Regions from separate parts of the Streptomyces sp. NBC_00210 genome, predicted to be linked through region 3. Evidence: riboswitches for the same ligand, from Rfam matches in the RefSeq annotation. Region 3 holds a riboswitch; each other region holds the start of a gene.
What was found. A riboswitch is a leader RNA that binds a small molecule or an ion and turns the genes downstream of it on or off. The one in region 3 is predicted to bind thiamine pyrophosphate.
Positions count from the first base shown of each region.

Region 1: linked by a shared signal. The riboswitch ahead of OG729_RS10975 (thiamine ABC transporter substrate binding subunit) and the one ahead of thiO (glycine oxidase ThiO) in region 3 are both predicted to bind thiamine pyrophosphate.
Region 2: linked by a shared signal. The riboswitch ahead of thiC (phosphomethylpyrimidine synthase ThiC) and the one ahead of thiO (glycine oxidase ThiO) in region 3 are both predicted to bind thiamine pyrophosphate.

Region 1 covers NZ_CP108120.1:2,463,338-2,469,412, forward strand. The annotation lists gene OG729_RS10965 (ABC transporter ATP-binding protein) at 1-147, opposite strand, end outside; gene OG729_RS10970 (ABC transporter permease) at 148-1,761, opposite strand; gene OG729_RS10975 (thiamine ABC transporter substrate binding subunit) at 1,824-2,918, opposite strand; TPP riboswitch at 2,998-3,108, opposite strand; gene rlmN (23S rRNA (adenine(2503)-C(2))-methyltransferase RlmN) at 3,137-4,243, opposite strand; gene OG729_RS10985 (phosphatidate cytidylyltransferase) at 4,324-5,433, opposite strand; gene frr (ribosome recycling factor) at 5,433-5,990, opposite strand.
Region 2 covers NZ_CP108120.1:4,383,267-4,389,341, forward strand. The annotation lists partial or broken gene OG729_RS19840 (helix-turn-helix domain-containing protein) at 127-378, shown strand; gene OG729_RS19845 (SsgA family sporulation/cell division regulator) at 604-1,038, shown strand; gene OG729_RS19850 (YibE/F family protein) at 1,088-2,413, opposite strand; TPP riboswitch at 2,485-2,619, shown strand; gene thiC (phosphomethylpyrimidine synthase ThiC) at 2,612-4,396, shown strand; gene OG729_RS19860 (hypothetical protein) at 4,591-5,421, opposite strand; gene OG729_RS19865 (metallophosphoesterase) at 5,569-6,075, opposite strand, start outside.
Region 3 covers NZ_CP108120.1:6,463,849-6,469,923, forward strand. The annotation lists gene OG729_RS29195 (thiazole synthase) at 98-892, opposite strand; gene thiS (sulfur carrier protein ThiS) at 899-1,099, opposite strand; gene thiO (glycine oxidase ThiO) at 1,096-2,268, opposite strand; TPP riboswitch at 2,266-2,377, opposite strand; gene OG729_RS29210 (NAD(P)/FAD-dependent oxidoreductase) at 2,486-3,709, shown strand; gene OG729_RS29215 (Rv2175c family DNA-binding protein) at 3,777-4,142, shown strand; gene thiE (thiamine phosphate synthase) at 4,267-4,917, shown strand; gene metF (methylenetetrahydrofolate reductase [NAD(P)H]) at 5,070-5,987, shown strand; gene OG729_RS29230 (hypothetical protein) at 6,039-6,075, shown strand, end outside.

The sequences.
Region 1 (6,075 bases), 4.0 Mb from region 3:
TCCGGCGACGGCGCGCAGCAGCGTGGACTTGCCGCTGCCGCTGGGTCCCAGCACGCACACGATCTCGTGGTCGGCGACCTCCAGATCCACCGCGTCGAGCGCCGCCCTTGCCCCGAACCGTACGGTCGCGTCCTGCAGCATCAGCATTTAGAACTCCCCTGAACGGTCGGGCCGGATACGTTCGAGCAGCAGCAGCGCGGCCGCGCAGACGACCATCAGGATGGTCGAAAGGGCCATCGCCTGACCGTAGTTGAGCTCACCGGGACGGCCGAGCAGACGGGCCACGGCGACCGGCAGCGTCGGATTGTCGGGCCTGGCGATGAAGACGGTCGCGCCGAACTCGCCCAGCGACACGGCGAAGGCGAAGCCCGCTGCGACCAGCAGCGCCCGTCGCACCATCGGCAGGTCGACCTCCCGCCACACCCGTAGCGGAGACGCGCCGAGGACCGCCGCGGCCTCGCGCAGCCGTTCGTCGACCGCCCGCAGGACGGGCAGCATCGTGCGTACGACGAAGGGGACGCCGACCAGCGCCTGGGCGAGCGGCACCAGGATCCACGAGGCCCGCAGATCGAGCGGCGGCTTGTCGAGAGTGATCAGAAAGCCGAAGCCGACGGTCACGGCGGACACCCCGAGCGGCAGCATCAGCAGTGCGTCGAAGCCGCGCACCAGCCGCCCGGCCTTCCGCGTGAGCGCGGCCGCGGCGAGTCCGCCGACGGCCAGCGCGATGCCGGTCGCGACCAGTGCGTACTCCAGCGAGTTCGCCACGGCCTCGATGGGCGGTACGAGGAACGTGCCGCCGCTCGCATCACTGGAAGTGAGCGCCCGGAAGTAGCCGAAGCCGTAGCCGCCGGGCCCGTCGAGCGAGCGCTCGACCAGGACGCCGAGCGGTACGAGCACCAGCAGCAGGATCGTGGCGAGTACCCCGCCGAGCAGCGCCCACTGGCCCGCGCCCCGCGGCCGCCGCGCGGTCCCCGCCGGGTCCACCAGCTTCAGCGCGCTCTCCCGCCGCCGCACCGTCCACGCGTGCACGGCGAGGATGGCTCCGACCGCGGCGAACTGCAGCAGGGAGAGCACGGCCGCCGTGGACAGATCCAGCAGTTGGGCGGTCTGACGGTAGATCTCCACCTCGAGCGTGGCGAAGGTCGGCCCGCCGAGGATCTGTACGACGCCGAAGGAGGTGAAGGTGAAGAGGAAGACCATCAGCGCGGCAGCGGCGACGGCGGGCCCGAGCGCCGGCAGCGTCACCCTTCGCCAGGCGGCGAAGCGCCCGGCTCCGAGCACCCGGGCGGCCTCCTCCTGCCGCGGGTCGAGCTGCGACCACAGACCGCCCACGGTCCGTACGACCACTGCGTAGTTGAAGAAGACGTGCGCGAGCAGAATCGCCCACACCGTGGTGTCGAGCCTGATGCCCCACAGCTCGTCGAGCAGCCCGCCGCGTCCGAGGAGCGCCAGGAACGCCGTGCCGACGACGACGGTCGGCAGCACGAACGGAACGGTGACCACCGCGCGCAGCAGCCGCTTGAAGGGAAAGTCGAGGCGGGCGAAGACATACGCGCCGGGCAGCGCGATCACCATGGTGATCGCCGTCGAGGCGAGCGCCTGCCAGGTGGTGAACCACAGCACGTGCTGGATGTCGGCGCGGCCTATCACCTCGCCGATCCGCCCGAACTGCCACACTCCGTCGATCTGGAGGCCGCGGCCGACGATCGCGCTGACGGGATAGGCGAAGAAGACCGCGAAGAACGCGACGGGCACGACCATCAGCCCGAGCCGCGCCGCGTTCCCGCGGAGCGCGCCCGGCGCGCTCCCGCGGACGGACTTCGTTACTTCACTACGAGCGAGGACCATGACTGGACCCACTGCTCACGGTTCTTGGCGATCTTGTCGGGAGCGACGGTCTCCGGCTTGTCGACGACCGCGCCGAACTTGGTGAACAGCTCGGGCACCTTCGCCCCCTTCACCACCGGGTTGACGAACATGTTGAGCGGCATGTCCTCCTGGAACTGCTTGGAGATCAGGAAGTCCAGGAGTGCCTTGCCGCCCTCCTCGTTCTTGGCGCCCTTGAGGAGACCGGCGAACTCTGTCTGGCGGAAGCAGGTTCCGGTCGAGACGCCGGTGGGCGCCTGGGCCGGCTGCGGCTTGGCGAAGAGCACCTCGGCGGGCGGGCTGGATGCGTACGAGACGACCAGCGGCCGGTCCGCCTTGGCCTTCTTGCCGCCCGCCGAGCCGGAGAACTCCTCGTTGTACGCCTGCTCCCAGCCGTCGACGACCTTGACGCCGTTGGCCTTCAGCTTCTTCCAGTAGTCCTGCCAGCCGTCCTCGCCGTACTTGCCGACCGAGCCGAGCAGGAAGCCGAGACCGGGCGAGGAGGTCGCGACATTCTCCGTGACCAGCAGGTTCTTGTACTCGGGCTTGATCAGGTCGTCGAAGGACTGCGGCGGGGCCAGCTTCTTGTCCGCGAAGTACTTCTTGTCGTAGTTGACGCAGATGTCGCCGGTGTCGACAGGCGTAACGCGGTGCTTGTCCTTGTCGAGCTGCACCTCGTCGGGCACCTGGGCCAGGCCCTTGGCCTCGTAGGGCGTGAACAAGCCGTTGTCGAGGGCGCGCGAGAGCAGGGTGTTGTCGACGCCGAAGAAGACATCGCCCTGCGGAGAGCCCTTGGTGAGGATCTCCTTGTTCAGGGCGGCGCCCGCGTCACCGCTCTTGAGGACCTTGACCGTGTAGCCGGTCTCCTTGGTGAACTGCTTCAGCACGGACGCGGAGGCGACGAACGAGTCATGACTGACCAGCGTCACGGTCTTCTGCTTCGGGCGGTCGGACGCGGAGCCCTTGGGCTGCTCGCTGCCGCAGGCCGCGAGCGTACTGACGCCCAGGGCCGCGGCGAGCGCCGTGACCGTGATCTTCTTGGTGGTGCTCACTGAGATTCCTCCTGGAGATGACCAGGAAGAGACGCGGCCCTGCCCGGTCCTGAGGCAGGATCCGGGCAGGGCGCAACAGCTTGAGTAACGACCGAACTTCCTACCCAGAATGACCTGGGCAAGGTTCAGAGGGTCTGCGGTGTGACTGGCACCGCACTCTCAGCGCTGTGGCGCTCCCCTGTCGGAATATGCAGATGTTTCGAGGCCAGGTTACAAGGTCAGCGCTCGGAGGCGGCCAGCTGTCCGCACGCTCCGTCGATCTCCTGGCCACGGGTGTCCCGTACGGTCACGGGCACACCGTGGGCCGCGATGGCCTCCACGAACGCCTTCTCGTCCTCGGGACGGGATGCCGTCCACTTCGAACCGGGCGTCGGGTTGAGCGGGATCAGGTTCACATGGACCCGCCTGCCCTTGAGCATGCGTCCCAGCAGATCGCCCCGCCATGCCTGATCGTTGATATCCCTGATCAGCGCGTACTCGATGGAGACACGGCGGCCCGACTTCTCCGCGTACTCCCAGGCGGCGTCCAGCACCTCCCGCACCTTCCAGCGCGTGTTGACCGGGACCAGGGTGTCGCGCAGCTCGTCGTCCGGCGCGTGCAGCGAGACGGCGAGACGGCATTTGAAGCCCTCGTCGGCGAAGCGCAGCATCGCGGGCACGAGGCCGACGGTGGAGACGGTGATCCCGCGCTGCGAGAGCCCGAGGCCGTCGGGCTCGGGGTCGGTGAGCCGGCGGACCGCGCCGACGACCCGCTTGTAGTTGGCGAGCGGCTCGCCCATGCCCATGAAGACGATGTTGGACAGCCGCGCGGGGCCTCCCGGAACCTCGCCGTCGCGCAGGGCGCGCATGCCGTCGACGATCTGGTGCACAATCTCGGCGGTCGAAAGATTGCGGTCGAGCCCGGCCTGCCCGGTGGCACAGAAGGGACAGTTCATCCCGCAGCCGGCCTGCGACGAGATGCACATGGTCACCCGGTCCGGGTAACGCATCAGCACGGACTCGACGAGGGTGCCGTCGTGCAGGCGCCACAGGGTCTTGCGGGTGGTGTCGTCGTCGCACGAGATGTGCCGTACGACGGACATCAGATCGGGCAGCAGCTCAGTGGCGAGCTTCTCGCGCGCGGTGGCGGGGATGTCGGTCCACTGGGCGGGGTCGTGGGCGTACCGCGCGAAGTAGTGCTGCGAGAGCTGCTTGGCGCGGAACGGCTTCTCGCCGATCGCGGCGACGGCGTCCTTGCGCTCGGCGGGTGTGAGGTCGGCGAGGTGCCGCGGCGGCTTTTTGGCTCCGCGGGGCGCGACGAAAGTGAGTTCTCCGGGCTTGGGCATGGTCCTACCAGTGTCGCAGAGATACGAAGAGGGGCCGGCCGCCCTGTGGACAACCAGCCCCTGACGCATAAACGCGCAGGTCAGCCGCCGCCTACGAAGATCACCATCAGCAGCCATACGACCGGAGCCGTGGGCAGCAGCGAGTCCAGCCGGTCCATGATGCCGCCATGCCCCGGCAGCAGCGTGCCCATGTCCTTGATGCCCAGGTCCCGCTTGATCATCGACTCGCCCAAGTCGCCCAGTGTGGCGCTGACCGCGACCGCGAGGCCGAGCAGCAGGCCCTGCCACCAGGTGCCGTCGTCGATGACGAACTGCATGCACAGCGCGCCCGCCACCATCGCGAACGCCACGGCGCCGAGCAGACCCTCCCTGGTCTTCCCCGGACTGATGCGCGGAGCCAGCTTGTGCTTCCCGAAGCGCCAGCCGACGGCGTACGCACCCGTGTCACTGACCACCGTCAGCACCAGGAAGGTGAGCACCCGCTGCGGCCCGTCGTCCGCGGTGAGCATCATCGCGACGAACGTCGCCAGGAAGGGAACGTAGAACGCGGCGAAGACGCCCGCCGTGACGTCCTTGAGATAGCCCTCGGGGGGCTCCGTCATCCGCCAGACCAGCACCGCGAGCGCCGTGAGCGCCATTGCGACCCAGGCGCCGTCCGCACCGCGCACATACCCGGCCACCACCATCGCCGCGCCGCCGACCGCGAGCGGCACCAGCGGGGCCTTGATCTGTTTGCGCTCCTCGAGCCGCGAGGTGAGTTCCCACAGGCCGACCACGACGGCGACCGCTATCACGCCGACGAACACGGCCTTGACGACGAAGAGGGACGCCACGATCACCACGCCGAGCCCGACGCCGACCCCTATGGCCGCGCGCAGATCACGGCCCGCCCGCTTCTTCTGCGGCGGCTCGGACGCCGGCGGCGGGGTGGGCATGGGCTCCTGCGGAATCTCGTCGCGGAACAGGGGGCCACTCAGCCGAGCGGCCCCCCGGTCGCGATCGCTGCTCTGGTCGCGGTCGTTACGGTCTTCGGCGTCTCTACCTGCGTCGGGAAAGTCCGGCACGATGGGCATGGGCCGAGTCTGCTGTGCGTCATGCTCATCGTATGCGGGACCCGCCGGGGCAGGCCCCTGGTCGGGCGGCCCCCAGTAACCGGCTCTCGGCGGGGCCCCCCAGGAAGAGTCGTTCATCAGACCTCGAGCAGCTCGGCTTCCTTGTGCTTGAGCAGCTCGTCCACCTGCGAGACGTACTTCGCGGTGGTGTCGTCGAGCTCCTTCTCGGCGCGGCGGCCCTCGTCCTCGCCGACCTCGCCGTCCTTGATGAACTTGTCGATCGTCTCCTTGGCCTTGCGGCGCACGGAGCGGATCGAGATCTTGGAGTCCTCGGCCTTGGTCTTGGCGACCTTGATGAACTCCTTGCGGCGGTCCTGCGTCAGCTCCGGGAAGACCACCCGGATGATATTGCCGTCGTTGCTCGGGTTGACGCCGAGGTCGGAGTCACGGATCGCCTGCTCGATATTGCGCAGCGCGCTCTTGTCGAACGGTGTCACCACGGCCATCCGCGCCTCGGGTACCGAGAACGAGGCCAGCTGGTTGATCGGGGTCAGCGCACCGTAGTAGTCCGCCACGATCTTGTTGAACATCGCCGGGTGCGCACGTCCGGTGCGGATCGCGGCGAAGTCATCCTTGGCGACCAGGACGGCCTTCTCCATCTTCTCCTCGGCCTCGAGGAGGGTCTCTTCGATCACCACTTGCTCCTGCGTGTCTTGAGTAGGCCCGGCGTTCGACTGGGCCGGCGGAACCTGCGTCGCGTCTTCCCTGCACGGTGTCCGA
Region 2 (6,075 bases), 2.1 Mb from region 3:
GGGCGGCCCATACAGTGACAATCCGCTGCCGCCCCTGGGAAATCTGCCTCTTGGGAAAATCGTGCGGCGGCCCTCGGGGGCGGCCCCCGCGGGCGAGTTGCCCGTCACCATGCCTGGGGGTGCCCTATGGCCACGGCTACGGCTACGAATGTTCCTTCCCCAACCCTGATCGGTTCAGTGCAGCGGGCGCTGAGGCTGCTGGAGGCCGCGGGCTCGCATCCCGACGGAGCCCCCGCAAAACAGCTGGCCCGCGAGGCGGGGCTCCCGCTTCCCACCGCGTACCACCTGCTGCGCACCCTGACACACGAGGACTATCTGCGCCGTGAGAAGGGCGTGTTCGTCCTCGGCGACGCGGTCGGGCGGCTCGCCTCGGGCGGCTCTCTCCACAATCCGGAATGACCACATCTCGCCATCGATGAGCTGTGCAAAGCCATGGAGAGGCTGCTCAACTCCCTTGTGTTCTCTATCAGTATCTGAAAAATCACTCCTTGTGATCACTTAGCGCTTACTGGACGATTGCGTCAAGAGGGCCATGGCGGATCATTCCTGGCCGTTTTGAGCCGAGTTATGTGTTCAGTGCTTGATCCAATGTGGGGTTACAAGATGCGCCAGTCGGTCCAGGCCGAGGTCCTGATGAACTTCCTTGTCTCCGAGGAGCTCTCATTCCGGATCCCGGTGGAGCTCCGGTACGAGACGGGGGATCCGTTCGCGGTGCGGATGACCTTCCATCTGCCCGGGGACGCCCCGGTGACCTGGGCCTTCGGCCGGGAGTTGCTGCTCGACGGGATCAACGGGCCGAGCGGGGACGGTGATGTGCGCATCACGCCGACCGGGCCCGAGGGGCTTTCCGATGTCGTCATCCAGCTCCAGGTCGGTTGCGACCGGGCGCGGTTCCGGGTGGGCGTGGCGCCGCTCGTGGCTTTCCTCGACCGCACCGACAAGCTGGTGCCACTGGGGCAGGAGCGTACGTTCGGTGACTTCGAGGTCAGTCTCGAAGATGCGCTGGGGCGCATCCTCGCCGAGGAGAACGCCGGCTGAGCCCACCGCCCGTCTGCTTGGTCCCGTGCCACATCGCGTGCTCGGTGGGCTACCTCTTGCGGCGACGGCCGCTGCCGCCCCGCACCGGCGATCTGCCGGCCTTCGCAGACGCCCCCGGCCGGTCGGCGGAGACCACCAGCCCCGCGAGCGCGGTGGTCACCGGCACCGAGGCGACCAGGCCGATCGACCCCACCAGCATCCGTACGATCTCCTCCGCCACCAGTTCACTGTTGGCCACCGTCCCCACGCTGCTCTGCGCGATCGAGAAGAGCAGCAGCAGCGGCAACGCCGCGCCCGCGTAAGCCAGTACGAGCGTGTTGACGACGGAGGCGATGTGGTCCTGGCCGATCCGCATACCGGCCCGGTAGAGCCTTCGCGGGCCCATGTCCGGGTCCGCCTGGTGCAGTTCCCACACCGCCGAGGTCTGGGTCACCGTCACGTCGTCGAGCACGCCGAGCGAGCCGATGATGACGCCGGCGAGCAGCAGACCGCTCATGTCGATGTTCGGGTACAGGCCGTGGATCAGGCCGGTGTTGTCGTCGGTGTTGCCGGTCAGGCTCGCCCAGCCGATGAAGAGCGAGCCGAGCAGTCCGGTCAGCAGCAGCGAGACCAGTGTGCCGAGGACCGCGACCGAGGTGCGCGCGCTGAGACCGTGGCACAAATAGAGCGCGATCAGCATGATCGCGCCGCCTCCGACCACCGCGACGATCAGTGGATTGGAGCCCTGCAGGATAGCGGGCAGGATGAACAGCGTCAGGACGGCGAAGGAGGCCGCGAGCGCGATCAGAGCCATCACGCCGCGCATCCGTCCCACCACCACCACCGCGAGGGCGAAGATCCCGGCCAGTACCGTAATCGGGAACTTCCGGTTCACATCGGTCACGGAGTACTGCAGATCGCGGGGCGCGTCGGGGGCGTACGCCACCACCACGCCCTGGCCCTCGCTCAACTGCCGTGATGCGTCGGGCTGGATGATCTCGCTGAAGGTGCGGCCCTTGTCCTTGCCGGTGGTGACCTCGATCGTCGCCTTCTTGCAGCTGCCCTTCTGGGAATTGACCGCCTCACGTCCCTCGGGCGTGGATGTGTCACCGGTCGGCGGGACCGCGACGTTCACGTCCTTGCAGTTGACCTTCTCGACCTGCGTGACCTTGCCCTGCTGGGTCTGCCGGTCGAAGCCGACGCCCGTGCGCTCATGGCCGGGGGCGCCGCCCGGCCAGAGCACGACCAGGCCCACGACGACCGCGGCGGCGAAAGGAATCAGCACCGCGGCAATGACCTTGCGGAGGTGTAGCGAGACGGGCGCGGCGGGCCCATGGCTGTGGGAATGGCCATGGGACTCGGGCTGCTGCGGCGATGAGGTCGGCGGCGTTGTCACCGACCGATCATCGCAAGAACGAGAGGACCCCTCTGTTCAGCACGCCAGAAATGGCGCTAGCGTGGTGGCACCTTTGCACACGCGGGAGCTCGGAGCACCGGGCTGAGAGGGCGCTGACCTCCGTACGAGACGTACGGAAGCCGCTGCGTCGACCGCCGAACCTGTTACCGGGTAATGCCGGCGTAGGGAGTAGGTCTCATGACCGTTCAGGATGCACGCACGCCTGCCACCAGCCAGGACGAGCGCAAGCCGGGCTGGCACAAGGGGTACGTCGAGGGCTCGCGCCCCGACCTCCGGGTGCCGGTCCGCCAGGTGCACCTCACCAACGGCAAGGACGTGACGCTGTACGACACGTCCGGTCCGTACACCGACCCGAGCGTCGAGACCGACGTCCGCCGCGGTCTGGCGCCGCTGCGGGAGAACTGGATCATCGGCCGCGGCGACACCGAGGAGTACGCGGGCCGACCGGTCCGCCCCGAGGACGACGGGATCAAGCACACCTCGCCGCGCGGCGGTCTGCGCAACCTCGACGCGGTCTTCCCCGGCCGCCCGCGGCAGCCCCGCCGGGGCCGCGCCGGAGTGGCGGTGACGCAGCTCGCGTACGCCCGACGTGGCGAGATCACGCCGGAGATGGAGTACGTCGCGATCCGCGAGAACGTCGCCCCCGAGGTCGTACGTGAGGAGATCGCGGCAGGCCGTGCGGTCCTGCCCGCCAACGTCAACCACCCGGAGATCGAGCCGATGATCATCGGCAAGAGGTTCCTGGTGAAGGTCAATGCCAACATCGGCAACTCCGCGGTCACCTCCTCCATCGAGGAGGAGGTGGAGAAGATGACCTGGGCGACCCGCTGGGGCGCGGACACCGTCATGGACCTCTCCACCGGCCGCAACATCCACACCACCCGCGAGTGGGTGCTGCGCAACTCCCCCGTGCCGATCGGCACCGTGCCGCTCTACCAGGCGCTGGAGAAGGTCGACGGCAAGGCCGAGGAGCTGACCTGGGAGATCTACAAGGACACGGTCATCGAGCAGGCCGAGCAGGGCGTGGACTACATGACGGTCCACGCGGGCGTGCGGCTGCCGTACGTCCCGCTGACTGCCAACCGCAAGACCGGCATCGTCTCGCGCGGCGGCTCGATCATGGCGGCCTGGTGCCTGGCGCACCACAAGGAGTCGTTCCTGTACGAGAACTTCGAGGAGCTCTGCGAGATCCTCGCCTCGTACGACGTGACGTACTCCCTCGGTGACGGACTGCGGCCCGGCTCGATCGCGGACGCCAACGACGAGGCGCAGTTCGCTGAGTTGCGCACGCTCGGGGAACTCAACACGATCGCCAAGCGTTTCAATGTGCAGACGATGATCGAAGGCCCCGGTCACGTCCCGATGCACAAGATCAAGGAGAACATCGACCTCCAGCAGGAGATCTGCGAGGAGGCCCCCTTCTATACGCTCGGCCCGCTCACCACGGACGTGGCCCCGGCGTATGACCACATCACCTCCGGCATCGGGGCGGCCATGATCGCCTGGTGGGGCACGGCGATGCTCTGCTACGTGACGCCCAAGGAGCACCTGGGCCTGCCCAACCGCGACGACGTGAAGACCGGCGTCATCACCTACAAGATCGCGGCACATGCCGCCGACCTCGCCAAGGGTCACCCGGGCGCGCAGGAGTGGGACGACGCGCTGTCCGACGCGCGCTTCGAGTTCCGGTGGGAGGACCAGTTCAACCTGGCCCTCGACCCGGACACGGCACGGGAGTTCCACGACGAGACGCTGCCGGCCGAGCCGGCGAAGACCGCGCACTTCTGCTCGATGTGCGGCCCGAAGTTCTGCAGCATGAAGATTAGCCAAAGCATCACAGAGCAGTTTGGCGGTACTGCGGCTGCGGGAGCGACGGCCGAGGAGGTCGCTGAGGGGATGCTCCGGAAGTCGAAGGAGTTCGCCGAGGCGGGGAACCGGGTGTATCTGCCGCTGGCGGACTGAGGCTCACGTGCAGACGGCCCGCGCCTCCGTGGTCCTCAGGCCAAGTTGGAGGCGCGGACCGCCTGGACATCGTCGACGTAGTGGGAGAGCTCTGACCCTCGGGTGGTGGGGCCAGTGCTCAGTGGTGATCAACTGACCTTGGGGAGTGACCTCCCGGCGCGGAGTGGTCTTCGGCCCCGAGCGCCGGCCGGGGGTCACTCCGGCTGGTGCTCGGGGCCGCCGAAGTCCGGGCTGGTGAAGTCCGGGCTGGTGAAAGTGGGCCGCTGTCCCGCCGTCGAGCCCTCGTTCGGGCTGGAGTAGTCCGGGCCGCTGTAGCCGACCTTCGGGATACGGCTCACATGGCGCGGTGGAGCCGACGAGGTCGGGTCGGCGCTGGGGTCCGCCAGCGCGGCCCGCAGGAAGGGAAGGAGTCCACGCTCAAGCAGGGCGTGCCGCCAGGCCTCCTTGGCACGGGACACCTCGTCGGGCAGCTCGCCCGTCGACTCCTCGGCCGGGACCTGCGTAGCGCCGTTGCGCAGAGCCGTCAGCAGCAGCGCGATCGCTGCGAACAGAATGGCGACAGCCGTCAGAGCCCCGAAGAACCAGCCCGCGGAGACCAGGGTCTCGGCGAAGGACGGCGCGGGGCTGAGCATCTTCAGTATGTAGCCGACCAGAAGGAAGATCAGCGCGGCCGTCCCCGCGAGCACGGGGGCCAGCACGGCTATGACGGCGGTGAATCCCGCGCCGCGCTCGGAGTCCTCGTCCTCCCCGGCTGGGGCCAGCACGGAGTTGCGCACGGAGTCGGCGGCCGTCGGCGCCCGCATCTCCTCGCGGATCTTTATGTAGTGCTCGTACTCGGCAGCGGCGGCGGTGGTGATCAGTGCCGTCGCGTTGAGGGCCATCGTGCGTAGTTGTTCGGCGTTCAGTCGCTGTCCCACGGCAGCGAGATCCGGACGGTCATGGGCGTTGCGCAGCGCGTCGTCGAGGATGCGCTCGTACTCGGCGCGGTCCTCGGTCAGCAGGTGCGGAGCGCTGTTCATGTGCATCCCCCGATGCTCCGTAGGGCCGGATCGCCCGCATCGATCGGGCAGTTGGGCAGAAACGGAGGAGAGCCTGCTACGGATAAGCCGATGGTAGAGCGGTTACGGCACGGGGTGACAGGGGGTTTCAGTAAATCGCCTGCCGGGCTCGGTTCAGTTGGGCAGCGGAAGTTGGACGACAAGGAGCTTTCCGGCCATGGTCACGCCACCGTCCATGGCGATCGCAAGCCCGTCCGCGTACACGTGCGGGCCCTCGACGACCGGACGCTCGCCGTCCTCGCCGTCCTCGGTGCCGACCTCGCCGAGGAGATACGGAATCGGGCTGTGGCCGTGCACGATGCGGCGGCCGCCGTAGGCGCCGAGCAGTTCACGTACGGCCTCCGGCCCCGCCTCGTCGCGGAAGGCGAAGCGCTTGGTGAACTTGCGGAACAGGTCCCAGCACTCGTCGGCGTCATTGCGGGTGAGGATCTCGTGCACGTTGTCGTTCACGTCCTCGATGCTGGAGCCGTACTCCAGATAGGCGGTCGTGTCGGAGTGCATCAGCAGATGCTCGTCCTCCTCGATCACCGCGTCCAGCCGCGCCATCCACTGGAGGTGGACCTCCTGCAGCCGGTCCATGTCGGACTTCTGGCCGCCGTTGAGCAGCCAGGCGGCCTGGAA
Region 3 (6,075 bases):
GCCTCAAACGCCGGCGGGGCTGAAAGTTCAGCCCGTCCGGCGTTTTGACGCGTGGGGGTCCTGGGCGGAGCCCCGGTTACGGAAACGGCCGCAGCGGTCAGAACGCCGGGCGTTCCGGGTCCAGGGCCGCGCGGCCCTCGTGCGGCGAGGACGCCTCCGCGAAGTGGCGGCGCGGAATGCGGCCCGCCCGGTACGCGAGGCGGCCCGCCTCCACCGCGTGCCGCATCGCCTCCGCCATCAGCACCGGTTCCTGCGCCCGGGTCACCGCCGACGCCAGCATCACCGCCGCGCAGCCCAGCTCCATCGCCAGCGCCGCGTCCGACGCGGTGCCCGCTCCCGCGTCCAGCACGACCGGCACGCGCGCGTGTTCGACGATCAGCTGGAAGTTGTGCGGATTGCGGATACCCAGACCGGAGCCGATCGGCGAGCCCAACGGCATGATCGCCGCACACCCCACGTCCTGAAGCTTCCGCGCCAGCACCGGATCGTCATTGGTGTACGGCAGCACCGTGAAGCCGTCGTCGACCAGCGTCTCGGCCGCGTCGAGCAGCTCGATCGGATCGGGCAGCAGGGTCCGTTCGTCCGCGACGACCTCCAGCTTGATCCAGTCCGTGCCGAGCGCCTCGCGCGCGAGGCGGGCGGTCAGCACGGCCTCGCCCGCGGTGAAGCAGCCCGCCGTATTGGGCAGGACCCGGATGTTCAGCTTCTCCAGGACGGACAGCACGGAGCCCTGGACAGTCGGGTCGAGGCGGCGCATCGCGACGGTGGTGAGCTCGGTGCCGCTCGCCACGAGGGAGCGTTCGAGCACGTCGAGGCTCGGTGCCCCGCCCGTACCCATGATCAGGCGGGAGTTGAGGACGGTGTCACCGATGGTGAGACGGTCGTCGGCCATGGTTGATCAGCCTCCCTGCACTGCGGTGAGGACCTCGACGCGGTCGCCGTCGCCGAGCAGCGTGCCCGACCACTCGCTGCGCGGGACGACCGCTTCGTTGACGGCGGCGGCGACCCCGGCGGGAGCGGCGGTGAGGGCCGTGACCAGGGTGTCCAGGGTGGTTCCGGCGGTGAGCTCGCGGGCCTCGCCGTTGACGGAGACGTTCATGCGGGCTGCTCCAGAGGTACGGGAGAGAAACGGCGCGGCGTGAAGGCGCGGGCCTCGTCCGGCAGCGCGCCGGTGACCAGCAGCTCGGCCAGCACATCGCCGGTGACGGGGGTCAGCAGCACCCCGTTGCGGTAGTGCCCGGTGGCCAGATGCAGACCGGGCAGCGCGGTCGGACCCAGCAGCGGGGCGTTGTCGGGGGAGGCGGGGCGCAGCCCCGCGCGGGTCTCGGTGAGCGGCAGCTCGGTGATGCCGGGCACCAGCTCGTGCGCGTCGCGCAGCAGCTCGTACACGCCGCCCGCGGTGACCGTGGTGTCCCAGCCGAGCTCCTCGCTGGTCGCGCCGACGACCAGCTCGCCGTTCTCGCGCGGCACCAGATAGACATTGCTGCCGCGCACCACGGCCCGCACGGTCCGGGAGAGGAAGGGCGCGTACGCGGGGGGCACGGTCAGCCGCAGGACCTGGCCCTTCACCGGCCGCACGGGAGGCAGTACGTCCGCCGGCAAGCCGCCGAGCCTGCCGCTCAGGCTGCCGCCCGCCAGGACGACCTGATCCGCGGTGAGCTCGTCGCCGTCGGTCAGTACGGCCCCGGCCGCCCGGTCCCGTACCACGGAGAGCCGCTCCGCCCAGCCGCGGTGGAAGATCACCCCGGCCCGTTCGCAGGCGGTGAGCAGCGCGGCCGCCAGTCGGCGCGGATCGATCTGGTGATCGCCGTCCACCCGCAGGCCCCCGCGTACGCCGGGTGCGAGCATCGGCTCGAGACGTCTGCATTCGCGGCCCGTCAGCCACTCCGACTGAAGGCCGGACTGGCGTTGCAGGGTGTGCAGTTCACGCAGATGCGCGCGGTCGTCGGCATCCAGCGCGACGGCGAGTGTCCCGCAGGCGCGGTACCCGAGGCGCTGCCCGCTCGCCTCCGCCAGCTCGGCGACGAATGCGGGATAGCGTCTGGCGGACTCCAGATTGAGACCGAGCAGCAGCTGCTCGCCGTAGTGCAGCTCGGTGACGGCGGCGAGCATGCCCGCGGCGACCTGCGCGGCGCCGCCGCCCGGCTCCGGATCGGCGACGGCGACCCGCAGTCCGCGCTGTGCCGCGCGCCAGGCCGTGACCAGGCCGATGATTCCGCCCCCGATGACGAGGACGTCTGAAGTGCGCGTTTCGGAAATACGCGACATGGGCGTCCAGCCCCTCCCTTCGCCGGCATGACCCGGATCAGGTTCGTACGGTCGGAGGCCGCCAGCCTCCCTCTCAGCCCGGTGCGTCCGGGCTCCCGCGAGTGCCTTACGGTCGCCACCCTAACCCCAGCCATCAGCTCGCAGTAAGGGAGTGCGGGGTGAGCGGCGTCGCGGATCCCGACTTCCTGACGGGTCGTCAGATCGTTAAGGTTGCAGGGTGAGCGAGCAGCAGCAGACAGCACAGGGCGGGCGCCGCGTGGTCGTCGTCGGCGCGGGAATGGCCGGCGTGCAGACCGCGGTGGCGCTGCGCGAGCAGGGCTTCACCGGACCGGTCACCCTGATCGGCGCCGAGCCCCACCAGCCGTACGACAGACCGCCGCTCTCCAAGGCGATCCTGCTCGGCAAGGCGGAGGGGTCGGCCTTCGAGGTCGACTTCGAGGCGCTCGACATCGAACTGCGGCTGGGCTGCGAGGTGACCGGCGTGCGCCCGGCCGCGCATGAACTGGACACCGAGGCGGGGCCCGTCCCGTACGACGTCCTGGTCATCGCCAGCGGTGCCGAGCCGATCACCCTGCCCGGCACCGAAGGCGTCCCCGGCGTCCATCTGCTGCGCACCCTCGACGACGCCGAGCGGCTGCGCCCCGTACTCGCGCAGCAGCACGACGTCGTGGTCGTCGGCGCAGGCTGGATCGGCGCGGAGTTCGCGACGGCGGCCCGGGAGGCGGGCTGCGCCGTGATCGTCGTCGAGGCCGCCGACCGCCCCCTCGCGGGCGCCCTGCCTGCCGAGATCACCGCCCCGATGGCCCACTGGTACGCGGAGTACGGCGCCGAACTGATCACCCACGCGCGCGTGGCCGACATCGAGCCGGGCACGGTGATCCTGGCGGACGGCCGCCTGCTCCCGGCCGGGGCGGTGGTCGTGGGCATCGGCGCGCGCCCCGCCACCGGCTGGCTCGCGGGCTCCGGCATCGGGCTCGGCCCGGACGGAGCAATCACCGCGGACGAGTATCTGCGCACCTCGCTGCCCGACGTGTACGCGGTGGGGGACTGCGCCTCCTTCCCGTCCGCCCGCTACGGCGAGCGGCTGCTCGTGCACCACTGGGACAACGCCCTGCAGGGGCCGCGCACGGTGGCCGCCAACGTCGTGGGCGAGGCCCCGCAGGTCTATGACCCGGTGCCGTATTTCTGGTCCGAGCAGTTCGGCCGCTTTGTGCAGTACGCGGGCCATCACACCGCCGCCGACACCATGGTGTGGCGGGGTGATCCGGCCGACGCCTCCTGGTCGGTGCTCTGGCTGCGCGAGGGTGCGCTGGTCGCGCTGCTCGCCGTGGGCAGGGCCCGTGACCTGGCGCAGGGGCGCAAGCTCATCCTGTCCGGCGCGCGGCTGGATCCGGACCTCGCGGCAGACCTGTCCGTCCCTCTGAAGGCGGCGGCTGTCTAGGGGGCAGCGAGCTGCCGCACGAGGGGTCCGGCTACCGACTGTCAGTCCGGGATGGCACGCTTGTCCTGTGACCGAGATTGACGCAAAAATCGATGCTCTCGTCCCCGCCTGGCTCCACCTTCCCGACATCGCGGAAATGCTCGATGTCGAGGTGACACGCGTACGGCAGCTGGTCAAGGAGGGCCAGCTGATCGCCGTGCGCCGCGGTGAGAACCGGGCGCTTCAGGTGCCTGCCGCCTTCATCGACGGCAACAAGGTGGTCAAGGGTCTCGCCGGGACCCTGACGCTCCTGAAGGACGACGGCTTCACCGACGAAGAGATGCTGGAGTGGCTCTTCACTCCCGACCCGACCCTGCCGGGCACGCCCGCGCAGGCGCTCAGCGAGAATCGCGGCACGGAGGTGAAGCGCCGTGCCCAGGCGCTCGCCGTCTGACATCCGGACTTCGTGATGCCACGTCCTGGCGTCACGGGGTCCTGAAGACAACACCACGCGGTGTGCGGGACGGGGGCCGAGCGTCCCTGCCCGCACACCGCCCACCCAACGGGGGGAAACACCCATGCCCACGGCTCGTGAGCTGCTGTCCGACGCCCGGCTCTATCTCTGCACGGACGCCCGGAAGAAGCAGGGTGACCTCGCGGAGTTCCTCGACGCCGTGCTCGCCTCCGGGGTCGACATCGTGCAGCTGCGCGACAAGGGCATGGAAGCGGCCGAGGAGCTCGAGCACCTCCAGGTCTTCGCGGACGCCTGCCGCCGGCACGGCAAGCTGCTCGCCGTGAACGACCGCGCGGACGTGGCCCACGCCATCGGCTCCGACGTGCTGCATCTGGGCCAGGGCGATCTGCCGGTCCCGGCCGCCCGCGCGATCCTCGGCGACCAGGTGCTGACCGGCCGCTCGACGCACGCGGAGTCCGAAGTGGATGCGGCCGTCGCCGAGCCCGGCGTGGACTACTTCTGCACCGGACCGTGCTGGCCCACCCCGACCAAGCCCGGGCGGTACGCCCCGGGACTCGGCCTTGTGCGGTATGCGGCAGGGCTGGAGACCGACCGGCCGTGGTTCGCGATCGGCGGGATCGACGCGGGCAACCTCGAGGAGGTGCTGGACGCGGGCGCGCGCAGGATCGTCGTCGTACGGGCCATCACCGAGGCCGACGACCCCGCGGCGGCGTCCGCGTCTTTGGCCAAGCGCGTCAGGGAGCGCGACGCATAGATGGCGCATGAGACGCATAGGCGGCGCGTGAAGGGGGCGCGGTGGACAACGGGAAGCGCATAACTGTCCGAGGGGTGGACATTAGGCAGACAATACGGACATATTCCCTGGTTCTGGTTGGGTGACCGTCGAGCCCTGGATAACCTGCAGTTATGGCCCTCGGAACAGCTTCCACCAGGACGGATCGCGCACGGACAGTGCGCGAGCTGCTTGCGACCGGCAAACCTTCCTACTCTTTCGAGTTCTGGGCGCCCAAGACCGAGAAGGGCGAGCGGAACCTCTGGAACGCGCTCCGCAGGGTCGAGGCCGTCGCCCCGAACTTCGTCTCCGTGACCTACGGCGCGGGCGGCTCGACGCGCGCCGGTACCGTCAAGGCCACCGAGCAGATCGCCGCCGACACCACCCTCACCCCCGTCGCACACCTCACCGCGGTGAACCACTCCATCGCCGAGCTGCGCAACATGATCGGCCAGTACGCCGACGCCGGGATCCGCAACATCCTCGCCGTCCGGGGCGACCCGCCCGGCGACCCGATGGGCGAGTGGGTCAAGCACCCCGACGGGGTGCGGTACGCGGCCGAGCTCGTCCAGCTGATCAAGGAGTCCGGTGACTTCTGCGTCGGCGTCGCAGCCTTCCCCGAGATGCATCCGCGCTCGGAGGACTGGGACACCGACACCCGGCACTTCGTGGATAAGTGCCGCGCCGGTGCCGACTACGCGATCACGCAGATGTTCTTCCAGCCGGAGGACTATCTGCGGCTGCGCGACCGGGTCGCGGAGGCAGGCTGCGAGACCCCGATCATCCCCGAGGTCATGCCGGTCACCAGCGTCAAGCAGCTCGAGCGTTTTGCCCAGCTCAGCAATGCCTCGTTCCCGCCGGACCTGAAAGAGAGGATCCTCACCGTCAAGGAGGATCCCGCCGCTGTACGCTCCATTGGCATCGAGTTCGCAACGGAGTTCTGCGCACGTTTGCTCTCCGAGGGTGTCCCCGGACTGCATTTCATTACGCTCAACAACTCCACTGCGACGCTCGAAATCTACGAGAATCTCGGACTGCACGAGCAGTCGTGATCGGTCGCACCCGCCCCCACCCCGGGCGGTGACCGAAGGAGAGGGGCGGGCATGGGCTGGACGGTCCTCTACGCCGCGTTCGGCATCG